DNA from 2 places in the Thioalkalivibrio sp. AKL8 genome. Region 2 is predicted to be linked to the other one. Evidence: predicted binding sites of a transcription regulator. Region 2 holds the regulator's gene; the other holds the start of a gene.
The links. The regulator FNR, encoded in region 2, switches genes on or off when oxygen is low (the NO sensors DNR and NnrR bind a similar motif). The targets are predictions, from matches to a motif close to TTGATNTANATCAA.

Region 1: the regulator FNR is predicted to act here: its motif matches at 2,888-2,901, upstream of hemN (oxygen-independent coproporphyrinogen III oxidase).

The regions. Positions count from the first base shown of each region.
Region 1 covers NZ_AQYF01000009.1:222,971-230,375, forward strand. Annotated here, with positions in the region: gene G335_RS0110410 (SDR family NAD(P)-dependent oxidoreductase) at 1-592, opposite strand, end outside; gene hpnE (hydroxysqualene dehydroxylase HpnE) at 589-1,935, opposite strand; gene hpnD (presqualene diphosphate synthase HpnD) at 1,940-2,800, opposite strand; gene hemN (oxygen-independent coproporphyrinogen III oxidase) at 2,976-4,364, shown strand; gene G335_RS0110430 (DUF2283 domain-containing protein) at 4,666-4,863, shown strand; gene hpnC (squalene synthase HpnC) at 4,912-5,775, opposite strand; gene gph (phosphoglycolate phosphatase) at 5,825-6,514, opposite strand; gene ubiG (bifunctional 2-polyprenyl-6-hydroxyphenol methylase/3-demethylubiquinol 3-O-methyltransferase UbiG) at 6,511-7,257, opposite strand; gene G335_RS0110450 (TRZ/ATZ family hydrolase) at 7,272-7,405, opposite strand, start outside.
Region 2 covers NZ_AQYF01000008.1:26,459-33,863, forward strand. Annotated here, with positions in the region: gene G335_RS0107415 (TonB-dependent receptor domain-containing protein) at 1-632, opposite strand, end outside; cobalamin riboswitch at 775-1,022, opposite strand; gene G335_RS0107420 (hypothetical protein) at 1,111-3,009, opposite strand; gene G335_RS0107425 (cyclopropane-fatty-acyl-phospholipid synthase family protein) at 3,147-4,385, opposite strand; gene fnr (fumarate/nitrate reduction transcriptional regulator Fnr) at 4,677-5,408, shown strand; gene G335_RS0107435 (DUF2390 domain-containing protein) at 5,401-5,898, shown strand; gene G335_RS0107440 (DUF2058 domain-containing protein) at 5,971-6,540, shown strand; gene G335_RS0107445 (hypothetical protein) at 6,573-6,791, opposite strand; gene G335_RS0107450 (carbamate kinase) at 6,887-7,405, opposite strand, start outside.

The sequences.
Region 1 (7,405 bases), on a different contig from region 2:
CGTGCAGGAAGCGCGGTTCGTTGCGATGCTCGTGCGACAGGATGTCGATCAGGCCGTCCTGGGCCGCCTTGGCCATGCCGAAGGCGCCCCAGAAGGCCTTGCGGGCGTTCTGAGTGGACACGACCAGGCTCCCGGTGGGACTGGCCTCCAGCAGCGGCAGGACGGCCTGCGTGAGGAAGAACGGGCCGTGCAGGTTACTGTTGATGACCTTGAACCACAGCTCCGGGTCGTAGTTCTTCATCGGCATCAGGGCGCCGGCCCAGCCCGCGTTCATTACCAGCCCGTCCAGGCGGCCCAGCGAGTCGCGGATGTTCTCCGCCAGGTCACCATAGTCCTTGACCGTCGCGCCTTCGAGATTCAGTGGGTAGATCGCGGGCTGCGGGTGACCGGCCTGTTCGATCCGGTCATAGACCGCTTCGAGGCCCTTCAGGTCCTTGTCCAGCAGCACCACGATCGCGCCGGCCGCGGCACAGGCCTCGGCAACCGCGCGGCCGATGCCGTCGGCGGCCCCGGTGACCAGGATCACGCGTTCATCGAAGGCGCCGGGTTCCGGGCGGTAGGCGAGCAGGCGGGGAATATCGAGATCGGTCAAGGATGGTCCTCCAGGTACAGGTGCGCCGATTCTAGTCCAGATTGTACGGCCGCTTCGAGCGTGGACGGCAGTGCAGGCGTCAGGTAATCCCCGGCCAGATAACACCCCGGCCAGGGCGTGCGGGCCGGCGGGCGACGTGCATCCAGACCGGCTTGCGCGTCCAGCGTCGCGCGGCGTTCGCAAATGCTGTGGCCGGTCTCGGGTTCGCCCAGTTCGGGGAAGGTTTGGGCCAGGGAGCGGGCGACGGTGCGCCATCGCGCATCCGCCGTCAACGGTTCGAGGTCGTCGGCCGCGGAGATCACGACCGCCAGCCAGTGTGGCGCCCCGGCGACATTCCGCGCGATTAGCCATTGGCCATGCTGGTCCAGCAGCCCCTGTAGTGGCGGAAGATCATCAAGGCGCCGCGCATAGCGCAGGTAGACGGTGCAGATGCTGCGGGCGCTCATGGCATTCAGGCCCTGGTGCGTGGCCTCCCAGCCGGTTTCGTGCGGAAGCAGGGCAGCGGCGGCGGCTGGAGGGGCGGCCAGGATCACGCCGCGCGCCGGGCTCGCCACGCCCTGGCGGTCGCGCAGGCGGTAGGGGGCGGCGTCGTGAGTCGTGCTGCGCTCAATGGCGGTGATGCGGCGGCCAAGATCCACTCTGGCGCCACGCTCCCGGAGTTCCTGTACAGCCGGTTCCGGGAACAGCTCGCCGAGTGGCCGCGCGGGGACGAGAAGGCGCGCGGCTTCCGGGCCATGGTTGAGTGCCAGGCGCAGGACGTTCTGGAAGATGCGGGCCGAGGCGGTTCGGGGCGGGGTGTTCATCACCGCCAGGCACAACGGGTCCCACAGGCTGCGAATGAGGGCGTCGGGCTGACGGCGCTGGCGCAGCCAGTCGAGGACGGGGAGATCGTCGCGCAGGGGCCGGTGCAACATGGCGGCGGCGCCGGACAGTGCACGCAGGCGTGTACCAAGGGAGTGCTTCGCAAGCGCCCGGTAAAGCGCGGCGGCCAGGGCGGGCAACCGGGGCGAACGTGGTTCCAGCTGGAACGCCGGGGCCTGCGGCCGGCCCGTGGGCTCAAACATGCGCAGGCCGAAGGGCAGGGCCTGAAACGCCTGCTCGGGGTTGATGCCGACCGAACGGATCTGCTGCAGGGTCTGCTGGCAGGCCCCGACCAGGATGTGCTGGCCGTTGTCGAGCGGGGTACCGTCCAGGTCGAGGCTGCGGGCACGGCCACCGGGGGCCTTGCCGGCCTCGATCAGGTGCACGGGGTGCCCGGCGCGTGCAAGCGCCAGCGCGGCGGTCAGGCCGGCCCAGCCCGCGCCGACCACGACGACGGGCGCGTGGGGTGAGCCGGAGATCATGGCATCAGGTCGCGCGGCGGCGTTGTTCGCGCTTCAGGCGGCGCGCGGTGCGCCACGCGATCCACAGCTTGCGGATCGGGGTCAGGCGTACGCGGTGTTCCAGCACGCGATAGCCATCGTCCGCGATCTCGTCGAGCAGGGTGCGGTAGATGGCTGCCATGATCAGGCCCGGGCGCTGGGCGTAGCGGTCGGCGTCCGGGAGGTGTTCCTCGGCGCGTTCGTAGTAGCGTCGCGCCCGTTCCGCCTGCTCCGCGAACAGGGCGCGGTGGCGGTCGTCGGTGATGTTGATCTGGAATTCCTCCGGCTTGACCCCGTGCTTGCTGAGCTCGTCCATGGGGATGTACACGCGGCCACGCATGGCGTCCTCGTGTACGTCGCGCAGGATGTTGGTGAGCTGCAACGCCATGCCGAGGTCGTGGGCGTACTTGAGAGTGCGCCGATCGGTGTAGCCGAAGATGTGAGCGGACAGGATGCCCACGACGCTGGCCGCGCGGTAGCAGTACAGCGACAGCGTGGTGAAGTCCGGATAGCTGTCGTAGTCGAGATCCATCTGCATGCCGTCGATGATCTCGTCGAAGTACTCGCGCCCGAGGTCAAAGGCGGCGATGTGCGGCTGCAGGGCCTGGGTGATGGGGTGGCGGGGTTCGCCGGCGAACAGGCGTTCGATCTCCTGGCGCCACCAGTCGAGCTTGGTGCGCGCAATGCTCTCCTCGCTCACCTCGTCGACGATGTCGTCGACTTCCCGGCAGAAGGCGTACAGCGCCGTGATGGCGCGACGGCGATCCGGTTCCAGAAAGCGGAACGCGTAGTAGAAGCTGGAGCCGCTTTGCGCGGCCTTCTCCTCGCAATACTCGTCGGGGGACATGCGCTCTCGCGTGGCGGGTGTCGAACAGGGAGGAGAAGGCTAGCACAGGCAGCACAGGGGGCGGGAGAGGGCGCCGAAGGCGGATTGTTGACCTGTATCAAGCTCGGGCCTGGCGTGCGGCCGTAGTCTGCAGAACCAAGGTCGCGAGTGCGCGGCGACGGCTGTGGAGCTCCCAATGGAACAACGCCTGGTGTTTGATCCCGAAATCCTGCGCCGATACGACGTGAGTGGGCCGCGGTACACGTCGTATCCCACCGCGCCACAGTTTCACGAGGGCTTCGACGACCGCGCCTATGCCGAGGCGGCGCAGGCGACCAACGGGGCCGATCCGGCGCGCCCCCTGTCGCTGTACGTGCATGTCCCGTTCTGCGACACGGTGTGCTTCTACTGCGCCTGCAACAAGGTCATCACCGGAAATTACCAGCGCGCCCAGCGCTACCTGCAGTATCTGGAGCGCGAGGCCGAATTGCAGGGCGAGCTGTTCGATCGGGAACGCACTGTCGGGCAGCTGCACTTCGGGGGCGGCACGCCGACCTATCTTGGCGATGACGATCTGCGCCGGGTGATGGCGACGCTGGCGAGGCACTTCCGCCTGGACGAAAGCGATGCCCGCGAGTTCTCCATCGAGATTGATCCGCGCGCGGTGCGGCCCGGGACCATCCCGCTGCTGGGCGAGCTGGGTTTTAACCGGATCAGCCTCGGGGTGCAGGATTTCGACCCGAACGTGCAGCGGGCGGTGAACCGCATCCAGCCGTTCGAGGTGACCGCGCAGGCGGTGGAGCAGGCGCGGGCCAACGGCTTTGAATCCACCAACCTGGACCTGATCTACGGCCTTCCCTTGCAGACGGTGGAGACCTATACCGCCACCCTGGAGCGCGCGCTGGAGCTGCGCCCGGAGCGCCTGGCGATCTACAACTACGCGCACCTGCCGCAGATGTTCAAGACTCAGCGCCAGATCCGCGAGGCCGACCTGCCGGACGCCGCGGAGAAGCTGGCGATCCTCGAGACCACCATCGCTCGCCTGACCGATGCCGGCTATGTATACATCGGCATGGACCACTTTGCCCTGCCGGACGACGAACTGGCCACGGCCCAGCGCGCCGGGACGCTGCAGCGCAATTTCCAGGGCTACTCCACACGGGCGGAGTACGACCTGGTGGCACTGGGGCCGACGGCTATCGGCAAGGTGGGCGCCACCTACAGCCAGAACCTGCGCGAACTGGATGCCTATTACGCGCGGCTGGATGCCGGGCGCCTGCCGGTGTTTCGCGGACTCGAACTGAGTGCCGACGATCGGCTGCGCCGGGACGTGATTACCGAACTCATGTGCCACTCGCGCATCGATTTCGCCGCGATCGAGGCGCGCCACGGGATCGTGTTCGGCGAGGTCCTTGGGGATGCACTGGAGCGGCTGCAGGGCATGGAGGCCGATGGACTGGTACGGATCGGCGCGGGGCGCCTGGAAATCCTGCCGCGTGGGCGGTTGCTGCTGCGCAACGTCGCCATGGCCTTCGACGCCTACCTGAAGACGGAGAGCGCGCAGCGCTACAGCAAGGTAGTGTGAGCGGCTTGACGGCGATCCGTTCTCGGCGGAAGCTTTGAACAATAGCAACCGGTAACAGGGACGTTCCGGTGAAGACGACACGTTACTTCGAGACTGTACGCGAGAGGCCGGATCGGCGAATGATCCGGGATCACTGGATCAGTAGTGCAATCGACCAACCGTTGTGCGAAGAAGTCCAAGGCGATGGGCGTATCCGCAGATGGGCTCGTGTCGAGGAGGCTGAAGGACGCTACCTTCGCGTTGTTCTGCTGCCGGATGGAGAAACCGTTCACAACGCCTTTTTCGATCGAGGGTTCCAGCCATGAAACTCCAGTACTTCGGCGATACGGATACGCTTTATATCGAATTCCGAGGCGATAGCGTGGCCGAAACCCGCTCGCTTGACGAGAACACGACCCTGGATGTCGATGCCAGTGGTGGTGTTTGCGCCATTACCTTTGAGCACGCAAGCGAACGAACTGACCTCCAGCACCTTACGGTCGAGGGCATTGCCGCTTGATGCCTTTTAAGCCCTCAGCTTAACCAGGGGTTCTCGGCGGCTCGATCCCTACGGTCTTCGGCGGCGCGGCCGAAGGCTGTGGCTCAGGATGATCCAGGCGTCGCGGGTACGCAGGCGCGGGCGGGCAAAGACGTCATCCTGCTGCCGCAGCCGCCAGAGGATGCGTGCCCCGCCGTTGATGATCGCCCGGATCTCCAGCCCCATGCGCCCGCGCAGCAGGCCGCCCAGCGGCGCCCCGGCGCGCAGCAGCCGGTCGGCGCGGGCGTATTGAAACTGCATCAGGTTGCGTAGCTGGAAGGTGGTCTGCCCGGTGGCCAGCATCGCTTCGGTCACGCCGTACTGGTCCATCTCTTCCTGCGGCAGGTAGATGCGGTTGTTCTCCTGCAGGTCCTGCTGCAGGTCCTGGTAGAAGTTGATCAGCTGCAGCGCCGAGCAGATGGCGTCCGAGTACCCCAGCATCTCGTCGGTCGGGTTGCCGTTCAGGTGCAGCATCAGCCGGCCAACCGGGTTGGCCGAGCGGCGGCAGTAGTCCATGACCTCGCCGAAGGTCGCATAGCGGGTCTGTTCCAGATCCTGCAGGAAGGCGTCGATCAGGTCGGAGAACGGCGCGGCCGGGAGGTCGAAGCGGGCGCGGGCGTCGGCAAGGGCAATCCATTCGGGTTCGTGTTCGGCGGCGGGGTCTTCCAGGATCTGCACCCGTTCCTGCATCGTCAGCAGCGCCTGGCGCCGCTCGGCGACCGGACGCGGGTCCTCGTCGGCCAGGTCGTCGGCATCGCGTGCGAAGCAGTAGATCGCCGCCACGGGGCCGCGCAGGCGACTGGGCAGCAGCCAGGAGGCCACGGGGAAGTTCTCGTAATGCGCCTTGGCACGCTGGCGACAGTGGCGGTAGGCCGAACGGATACGGGGCGACATGGCTGCTCAGGCCCTGTTTCCGGCGTGCGGGGCGCCGGGGTGGGCGGATTCAGCGCGCAAGCCCGGGCTCCGTGGCGGCTCCGTCGGCGTACCAGGCCCAGAAGTCGTTCGGCTGTTCCAGGGCGGCATCGGCGCCCCATTGATCCGGACGCTGGTTGGCGTCGATGTAGCCCCAGTTGGCGATCAGGGTGGGCATGCCGGCGGCCCGTCCGGCCGCGATGTCGCGTTCTGCATCGCCCCAGTAGCAGTGGCGTTCCGGCGGCAGGCCAGTCTGCCGGGCGGCCAGCCACATGGGTTCCGGGGCGGGTTTGCGCTGGGGCAGGGTATCGCCGCTGACGACGGCTGCCATGCGCGCATGCAGCCCGAGGGCCTCCAGCAGTGGATCGGTCAGCCAGCCCGGCTTGTTGGTCACCACGCCGACGGACCAGCCGCGGGCCTCGCAGGCGTCCAGCAGCTCTGCGAGTCCGGGAAACAGGGCGGTGGTCCGGCACAGGTCGCGGGCGTAGATCTCCAGGTAGCGCTTCTTGAGATGCTCCGCGAAGGCGGGATCGGCGTCCGGGAAGGCGAGATCCACCAGGGCCCGGGACCCGTGGGAGACAAAGTTACGCACGACCTCGAACGCCAGCGGCGCACGGTCGTGTTCGGCCATCAGGGTGACCAGGGCCGCATGCATGTCGGGAGCGGTGTCCAGCAGGGTCCCGTCGAGGTCGAACAGGACCGATCCGAGTTCGTGGGTCATTCGTCGGGGCCGGCTTCGTCGCGGCGAGCGGCCATCAGGTAGTTCACGTCGGTGCGGGCGACCAGGCGATAACGCCCGCTCAGGGGCGAATAGGTCAGGCCGGTCATCGCGGTGACCTCGAACCCGTGGCGGCGCAGGGCGGTGCCCAGTTCGGAGGGACGGATGAAGCGGCCGTACTCATGGGTGCCGGTGGGCAGCATGTGCAACACGTATTCGGCCCCCACGATGGCCTCGGCAAAGGCGCGCGGAGTTCGGTTGATGGTGGACAGGAACAGCCAGCCGCCGGGGCGCACGAGCTTTGCAAGGGCGTCGATGACGGCATCCGGATCGGGCACGTGTTCCAGCATCTCCAGGCAGGTCACCACGTCGTAGTCGCCGGCGTGACGTTCGGCGTGCGCCTCGGCGGTGGTGTGCAGGTAGTGGATCTCAAGCCCTGCCTCCACCGCATGTTCGCGCGCCACCTCCAGGTGTTCGGCGCCGGCGTCCAGCGCGGTGACCTGAGCGCCGCGAACCGCCATTGCCTCGGAGAGGATGCCGGCGCCGCAGCCTACATCCAGCACCTTCTTGCCGGCGAGATCGGCCTGGCCGTCGATCCATTCGAGGCGCAACGGGTTGATCGCGTGCAACGTGGCGAAGGGGCCCTTCGGGTCCCACCATTCGTGGGCCCGATGGGTGAATTTGTGGATCTCGGCGCTATCGACGTTTGCGTGCGCAGAAGTTTGGGAGAGGGGTTCGGGGCTCATGGCGTCTGTCTCGCTCAGGCAGTGGGCTGCTGGGTTTCCAGCACCCGGATGCGCCAGTACTCGGCTTCGGCGTGGAGATCCTGCGAGTTCAGCGTAAGCAGTTCGCGGTCGCGTAGCAACGGCCGTCCGGCCACGTAGACATCGCGCA
Region 2 (7,405 bases):
CCCACTCCGTCCTGGACGTTGATACCGTCGGTCTCGAAATGGCTGACCGAAAGGCTGTAGTTCGTGTTGTCGGTACCGCCAGCGACCCCCACCCCCGTTTCCCAGGTATTGAAGCTGCCACCACCAACAAACGCATTGACCTTTGGCGGGCCCTTGCGGCCTTCCCGGGTGAAGACCTGCACGACCCCACCAATCGCGTCCGAACCATAGATGCTGGTGCGCGGACCGCGCACGATCTCCACCCGCTCGATCTCTTCCGGAGGCAGGAACTGCCAGCTTGCGCCGCCCGTCGTCGCGGAACCCATGCGCACGCCGTCGATCAACAGCAGCGTATGGTCGGAACTCGTGCCACGCGTATACACAGAAGTGGACTTGCCGAAGGCGCTATTCTGGGAGGTTTCGATCCCCGCGCGGCCCTCCAGAAGATCGGTGAACTGCTGGGGTTGCAGGCGTTCGATCTCTTCGCGGTCGATGATGGTCACCGAAGCGAGCGTCTCGTCCACCGTCTGGGCGATGCGCGAGGCGGTGACCTGGACGGTCTCCAGCGTCTGGGCATCGTCGGTATTCGGTGTGTCCGCCAGGGCGGGACTGGTGGCCAGCAGGATGGCCGCGGAGAGTGCTGTGCGTTTCATGTTTTTTGTTGTCTCCCGGCGAGCCGCCCGCACGCCGTTGATTCGTCGGGATCGCACGGACAGGGGGAGACAGACACGAGGGGGATCGGCCACGACCGGCGAACGGCCGGGCCCGATCATCCGCCTCGCATGCCCGCCGCATGCCGCGCGATCATTCCCTGGCCGGTCTCCGGACTGACGAGCGTTCCGGCGCGGCGCCTTCCCGAACCCAGGGTTCAGTGGCACTGGCCGCGACCATCAGAAACCGACTGGCGGTCTCTCGCTCGATCACCGTTGCGGGGGCAGCGTCGGAATCGTCCCCAGGCCTTGCGGCCCGTCGGAGACTCACCGATCTTCCCGTTTAACCCGCCAAGCCGTGATTGGTCGGGCACCGAGGAACGTAGCGAACCCTACACAGTTGGGCGCAAAATTACCAGCCGCTAACCTACCCGCCGCGCGATCCCGAAAGGAGCTACCCAGGCTCGCATGTCGGAGACAATCAGCGGCGGCGCCGTTCCTCGGCATACAGATAGCGGGTACCGCGTTTGAGCAGCAGCCCCCAGGTCTTGTCCTGCAGCATGGCGTCGAACTCGGGCGAGCGCTCGGCGCGTAACGCCACCGGGTGCGACTCGTCCCCGGGATGGGTCGCCAGCATGTCCAGGCGCTCGCGATTGGCCCCATAGTGGCTGACCAGAAAATCGCGCATGGAGTCACTCAGTGGCAGGTTGTAGATGCGCGTGAGGCGCAGCGCCAGCCACTCGGCCATGCGCCCGAGATCCTGGCGGACCTTGCGCACCATCGCCGAGCCCAGGCCTGCCTTGGCATCCGCGCTCATGCCGACGTAGAGCCCGCCCAGATAGGCCGCGGGGTTGGCATAGATCGCACGCTGGATACTGGGGTTCGTAAGATCCACCAGCGGCTCCATGATCAGGGCGAGCTGGATCCCGATCCGCTTGGCGGTCTCCGCATCCAGCGCCGAGCCGCCAAAGTAGAACAGGTCTCCCTCGCGCTCGATCTTGTGTTCCTTGAGGAAAGAGCAGAAGTGGCTGGCCAGTTTCAGCTTCTGGTCGTCGGTCAGCTCGATCAGCTCCTCGCTCACCCGGATACCGCGCACGCTGCGCTTGAACCAGCGCTTCTCGCCCCGCTTCTCGACCTGCGCCCGACGCAGGGCCTCCCAGCGTTCCACCGCATTGGTGTAGCGGCTTTGCGACTGCATCAGGTGGTCGCGTGCCTCGCGCAAGTCCTCGACCCGGCGCAGGGCAAGACCGAGGAGCTGGCCGTCCGCAGAATTTTCCGAAGGTTCGAGATCCTCCAACCGCTGCACCGCCTCCAGCACCTGACGACCCAGGCTGACGATCGGCTCGCGCAGGGCCTGTGGATCCAGGCCCGACGCCTCGTGCTGGGATAGCAGGATGCCGAGCGAGCGCAGGCGGCTGACCACCCCGGCCTGGGCCACACGGAAGCGATTGCCCTGGGATTCCAGTCGGTCCAGGGCCGCCCCGAGTTGCCACCCCCCCGACCATTCGAAGCTCAGCCGCTTGATCTGGCGTCCGTTCACCAACTCGAAGGCGAGGACAAAGATCGCTTGTACGTCGTCGAGGGTGCAGCGCGCCAGGTCATCGGCGTCCGCGGCGGAGAACAGTCGATCCAGGAACTGATCCACCCGGCGCACACCGTCCTCTTGGGTTGGCGCCACGCCCCGCAAGCGGTCGCGCAGGAGATCCGCAACCTCCGGCGCCTCGTGATGCAGCTTCTCCAGGGCCGCGAGCCGGGAGTCCTCGGTCGCATCCACCAGATCCGCGACGCGCGAGCGCAGACCCAGGCGACGATAAATCTCGATCTGCTCCGCGGCGGCCGCCAGGCTGGCATCGCCGGTCATCTCGCGCACCGCGACCGCCACGGCCTCGGGGGCGATATCCACTTCGTGCAGCAGGACTTGGGCTGCCTTGCGCCGGCGCATGTCCGGGGTCATCTCGCCCATCGCCAGGTCGCGGGTGACGAACAGCAGATCCGGCAGCAAGTCGATGGTGTTGCGCAGCTGATCGCGCGAGCGCTCCTGGCGCTTGCCCCGTGTGGCGTCCGCAACGAAACGCGCGACCAGGCCGATGACCCCGAACAGCAGGGTGTAAACGGCAAAGAAGATGAAGTTCTGTGCCGGGGCGGCGTGGCCGAAACCGAGGAAGTAGCCGCCCTGCATTGCCAGGAACGTGACTGGCCCGGCGGCCCACAGCAACTGCAGGAAGTTCAGCGACCAGGGAACACGCCGCGCGGTGGCGGCCACCTCGGTAATGCGGCTGCGCCCGGCCGCCTCGATCAGGACGTGTTCCTGTGACGGTCCGCCGGCCTGCGGGCTTTCCTGGCCCTGTGCCTCCCTGCGTTTACGAAAGCGACCGAACACGCGCCCCTGCTCCGGAATGGGTGGTTACCGCCGGCATGGCCGCAACGTGACCACTAGTGTAGGGAATGCGCGTTCGGTTCGCCCGAGTTTTGCAGTACTTTCGGGATCGGCCCCGGATCGCCCCCCTCGCCTCGCCTTCAGGCGGCGTCGCTGGGCTGTGCCCGGGCCTTCCCGGGCGGTGTGGAGATCACTTCGGGGGCATCGTCACGATAGAGGTAATCGCGGGTCAACGGCACCGCATCCTGCTGCTTGGCCATCTGCACGTGGAAGACCACCTGATCCCACCAGCGGAAGGTGGCCTCACAGCTGGCCAGGTAGAACTCCCACATGCGGCAGAAACGCTCATCGAAGCGTTCGACGGCCTCGGGCCGCACCTTCTGGAAGCGGCGATACCACTCGGCCAGCGTCTCGGCGTAATGCAGGCGCCAGAACTCGATATCGGTGGTGTACAGCGGCGTGGGCTCCAGCGCGCCCATCACCTCGGACAGGGCCGGCGTATACCCGCCCGGAAAGATGTACTTGCTCAGCCAGGGGTTGGAGGTACTCGGTGGTTCCTGACGCCCGATGGTGTGCAGCACCGCAATGCCTTCCGGCTTCAGCAGATCATGCACGCGCTGGAAGAACGTCTCGTAGTTGGGCGTGCCCACATGCTCGAACATGCCGACGCTGACGATGCGATCGTACTGATCGTCGTGTTCGCGGTAGTCCTGATAGAGGAACCGCACCCGATCCTCGAGCCCCCGACGCTTGGCCTCGTCACGGGCAACCCGCAACTGCTCCTTCGACAGCGTCACGCCATCGACATGGACACCGGCATGCTCGGCGAGATGGAAGGCCAGACCGCCCCAGCCGCAACCGATGTCGAGCACCCGCATGCCCGGCTCCAGCATCAACTTCTTCCGCAGCATCGCGCACTTGGCCTGCTGCGCCTCTTCCAGCGTCATATCCGGGCGCTCGAAATAGGCGCAGCTGTAGAACATGCCTTCGTCCAGGAACTGACGATAAAGCCACTCATCGACGTCGTAGTGATGGGCGATGTTCTGGTAACAGCGCGCCACCTTGTTGCCCTGCTCGATCAGGGCCCGCAGCATGCGCACTGCAGGGTTGACCCGCTGCTTGAACATCGGCGCGAAGTTGCGCATGGCCACGTCGAGGAACACCTGCAGGCCCTCGGGGCCGGGCGACCACAGGCCGTCCATGTAGGTCTCGCCCAGCTGGAAGCCCGGGTCGCGCCCAATCTTGCGTAACGCCGCCTTGTCATGCACCTGCATGGTGATTTCCGGCGCGCCGTTCCCGAAACGCTGCTCACGGCCATCCGGATGCCGCAGCACGAAGGTCCCGTAGCGTATGTACTGCTCCAGTAACCGCTCGATCATCTCTACCCCTGTCCTTGTTCTAGCGGTCGGGTCTCTCAGCCCCCACGCGTAACGCCGAACGTGACCGTGCCGCAGACTCTAGACTCAGCCTAATAACCGATGTCTCGCATTGTCCACGCAGCCGCCGGAGGGAGAAGACATCGAGCCATCTCGATGTGCGGCCCGGCTGACCGACAGCAAACCCTTCTGTAATCGCCTACAACTCATGGGGACAGTACCGCATTCCCATCCCCGATGGCATACCCCGAAGATCGCTTTCCCCAACGTCGAAAAAACGGCTACCCTGCACCCATGACGCTACGACCCACCCAAGCCTGCCAGCACTGCACCCTGCGCCAGCTCTGCCTGCCCATGGGCCTGCCCCAGGATGAACTCTGGCAACTCGACCAAATCGTCCAGCAACGCCGGCCGATCGCCAAGGGTGCGCCCCTGTTCACCATGGGGACCAAGTTCGAAGCGCTGTACGCGGTCCGCACCGGGGCACTGAAAACGGTGCTGATCTCCGATGACGGGACCGAACAGATCACCGGCTTCGCGCTGGCCGGCGACCTCCTGGGGCTGGACGCGATCCACTCCGGCAAGCACCCGGTCAGTGCCATTGCGCTGGAGTCCACCAGCGTCTGCGCCGTGCCCTACGGCCATGTCGACGACCTCGCCGGCCGCCTGCCGACCTTCCGCCAGCACATGATGAGCGTGATGAGTCAGGAACTGGCCCAGGACGAAAGCCTGCACGCCCTGCTCGGCCAACGTACCGCGGAGCAGCGTCTGGCGACCTTCCTGATCGTCCTGTCGGAACGCCATCGCGCCCGCGGCCTGTCCCCCGAGCGGTTCTACCTGCCCATGTCACGGGCAGACATCGCCAACCACCTGGGCCTGACCCAGGAGACCATCAGCCGCCTGTTTACTCAGCTGCGCAACCAGGGTGTGATCAACCTGCACACCCGGGATCTGGAGATCCTCCAGCCCGACGGCCTGCGCAACACGGCCGGGGTCACCTTCACCTCCGCCGCGAGCAGTGCCTGAACCCGGACCCAAGCCGGAGCCAGGGGAAGACCCACTGGCCACAGACTTCGCCCCGTTCTGGGCATTCGCCGCCAGCCTCTGGGCCGACCCCGTCGCGCGTGAGCGCCTGATGCGCTGGCAGGACGATTTTGGCGTGGACGTGATGCTGGCGTTGTTTGCCCTGTGGTACCCGCAGCCCCTGAGCACCCCGCAATGGCGGGCACTACGGGAAACGGCCCGGCGCTGGCAGGCATCCTCCACCGAACGCCTCCGCGTACTGCGTCGGCAACTCCACACCCCCGAACGCGACACGCTCTACCGCGCCGTACTGGCGCTGGAGCTGCAAAGCGAGCGCCTCGGCGGCCTGCAACTGCTCGCAGAGGCCCGACGCCAGGCCGAACAGAGCACCGGGGCCAACGCCATCGATCCCCAGCGCCGACTGCGCACCCTGTTCCCCGATCTGCCGGATGCCGAGATCCGCGACGGAGTGCGCGCGTTTGCCGCGGCCTGACCGGCGCCGTGCTGCACGCGAGGGCAGATTCCGGCTATGCTCCCCGCACATTGACCGAACACGGCAGGATTCATGTCGGAAGATCTGCGCAGTCAGCTCCTGAAGAAGGGGCTGGTGGACGAAAAACAGGTTCGCCAGGCCAAGTCGCAAAAGCACAAGGCCCAGAAAGGCAACGCGAAAAAGAAAAAGGACCGCAATACCGGTCCGGAGCCAGGCGTTGCCGAGGCGCGCAAGGCCGAGCAGGCCGAGCGTTCGCGACAGAAGAACCGCGAACAGCAGGAGCGTGCCGAACGCCGGGCGCGCCACGCGCAGATCCGCGAACTAGTGAGCACCCACCTGGCGCCAATCCCCACCGGCGATGCCGCGCTGGATTATCACTTCCAGCAGGGCGGGCAGATCCGCCACCTCCCGGTGACCGCCGACCTGCAAAAGCGCCTGGCCGATGGCCGCGCCGCGCTTGCCGGCCTGGATGTGCGCCCGGAAAAGGGGTTCCGGGTCATCCCGCGAGAGACCGCCGACCGCATCCGCGAGCGCGATCCGGAATGGCCACTGGTCATCCCCGCCGAGGACGAAACCGGATCGGAACCCGCCCCGGACGACCCGTACAAGGACTACGTCGTACCCGACGACCTCATGTGGTGACTGCAGGGGAATCCCCGCAGTCACCGATCCAATCAGTCGGTTGCGCGCTTCACGTCCGCGGCGGGCATGCCGCTTTGCTGCGGGCGCCGCGCCTCGTCACTGGACATGTCCTGCGGCGTGATGCCGCCCTGCTCCAGGCCCTGGGCGGGGCCGGCCGACTCCTCCGGCTCGCCGCTGCCGCAGCCTAGCGCCAGCAGACCCACGGCCGTCAGACCGATCACCAGGGGGGCGGCTCGCTGAATCTCTCGCATCATCTTCACTCTTGATCCATGTGTACTCGAAGCCTGCAAACTCTGCGGCGGGCGTGCAACATCGAGTGTAACAGGCGGGGGTTCCGGCAAGGGCTTCAGGCGGCGCCCACCGGCAGGATCCGGGTCCCCGCCTGCCCGGCCAGGATAGCCGCGGCGTCCTCCAGCGAACCGATCCCGACCCGAATGCCGCCCTGGGCAGCGCGCCGTGCAGCCTCCATCTTCGGCCCCATGGAACCGCCCGGGTACGCCGCCGGCTCCACGGCCGTAACCAGAAGCGCCTTCAGGCGCCGGGCGTCCGGTGTGCCCCAGTCCATGTAGACGCCGTCGACATCGGTCAGCATCAACAACCAGTCCGCCCCGACATGCGCGGCCAGGCGCGCGGCCGTCAGGTCCTTGTCCACCACGGCCTCGATGCCGTATAGACGCCCGTCGCCGTCACGCGCGACCGGTACGCCGCCGCCCCCGGCACAGATCGCCACCGACCCGCCATCCACGAGACTGCGGACGGCCTCCATACCCAGCAGGCGTTGCGGCTCCGGCGACGCCACCACCCGCCGCCAGCCCTCGCCGTCTGGTGCCACGTCCCAGCCGCGCTCGTCGGCCAGCGCGCGGGC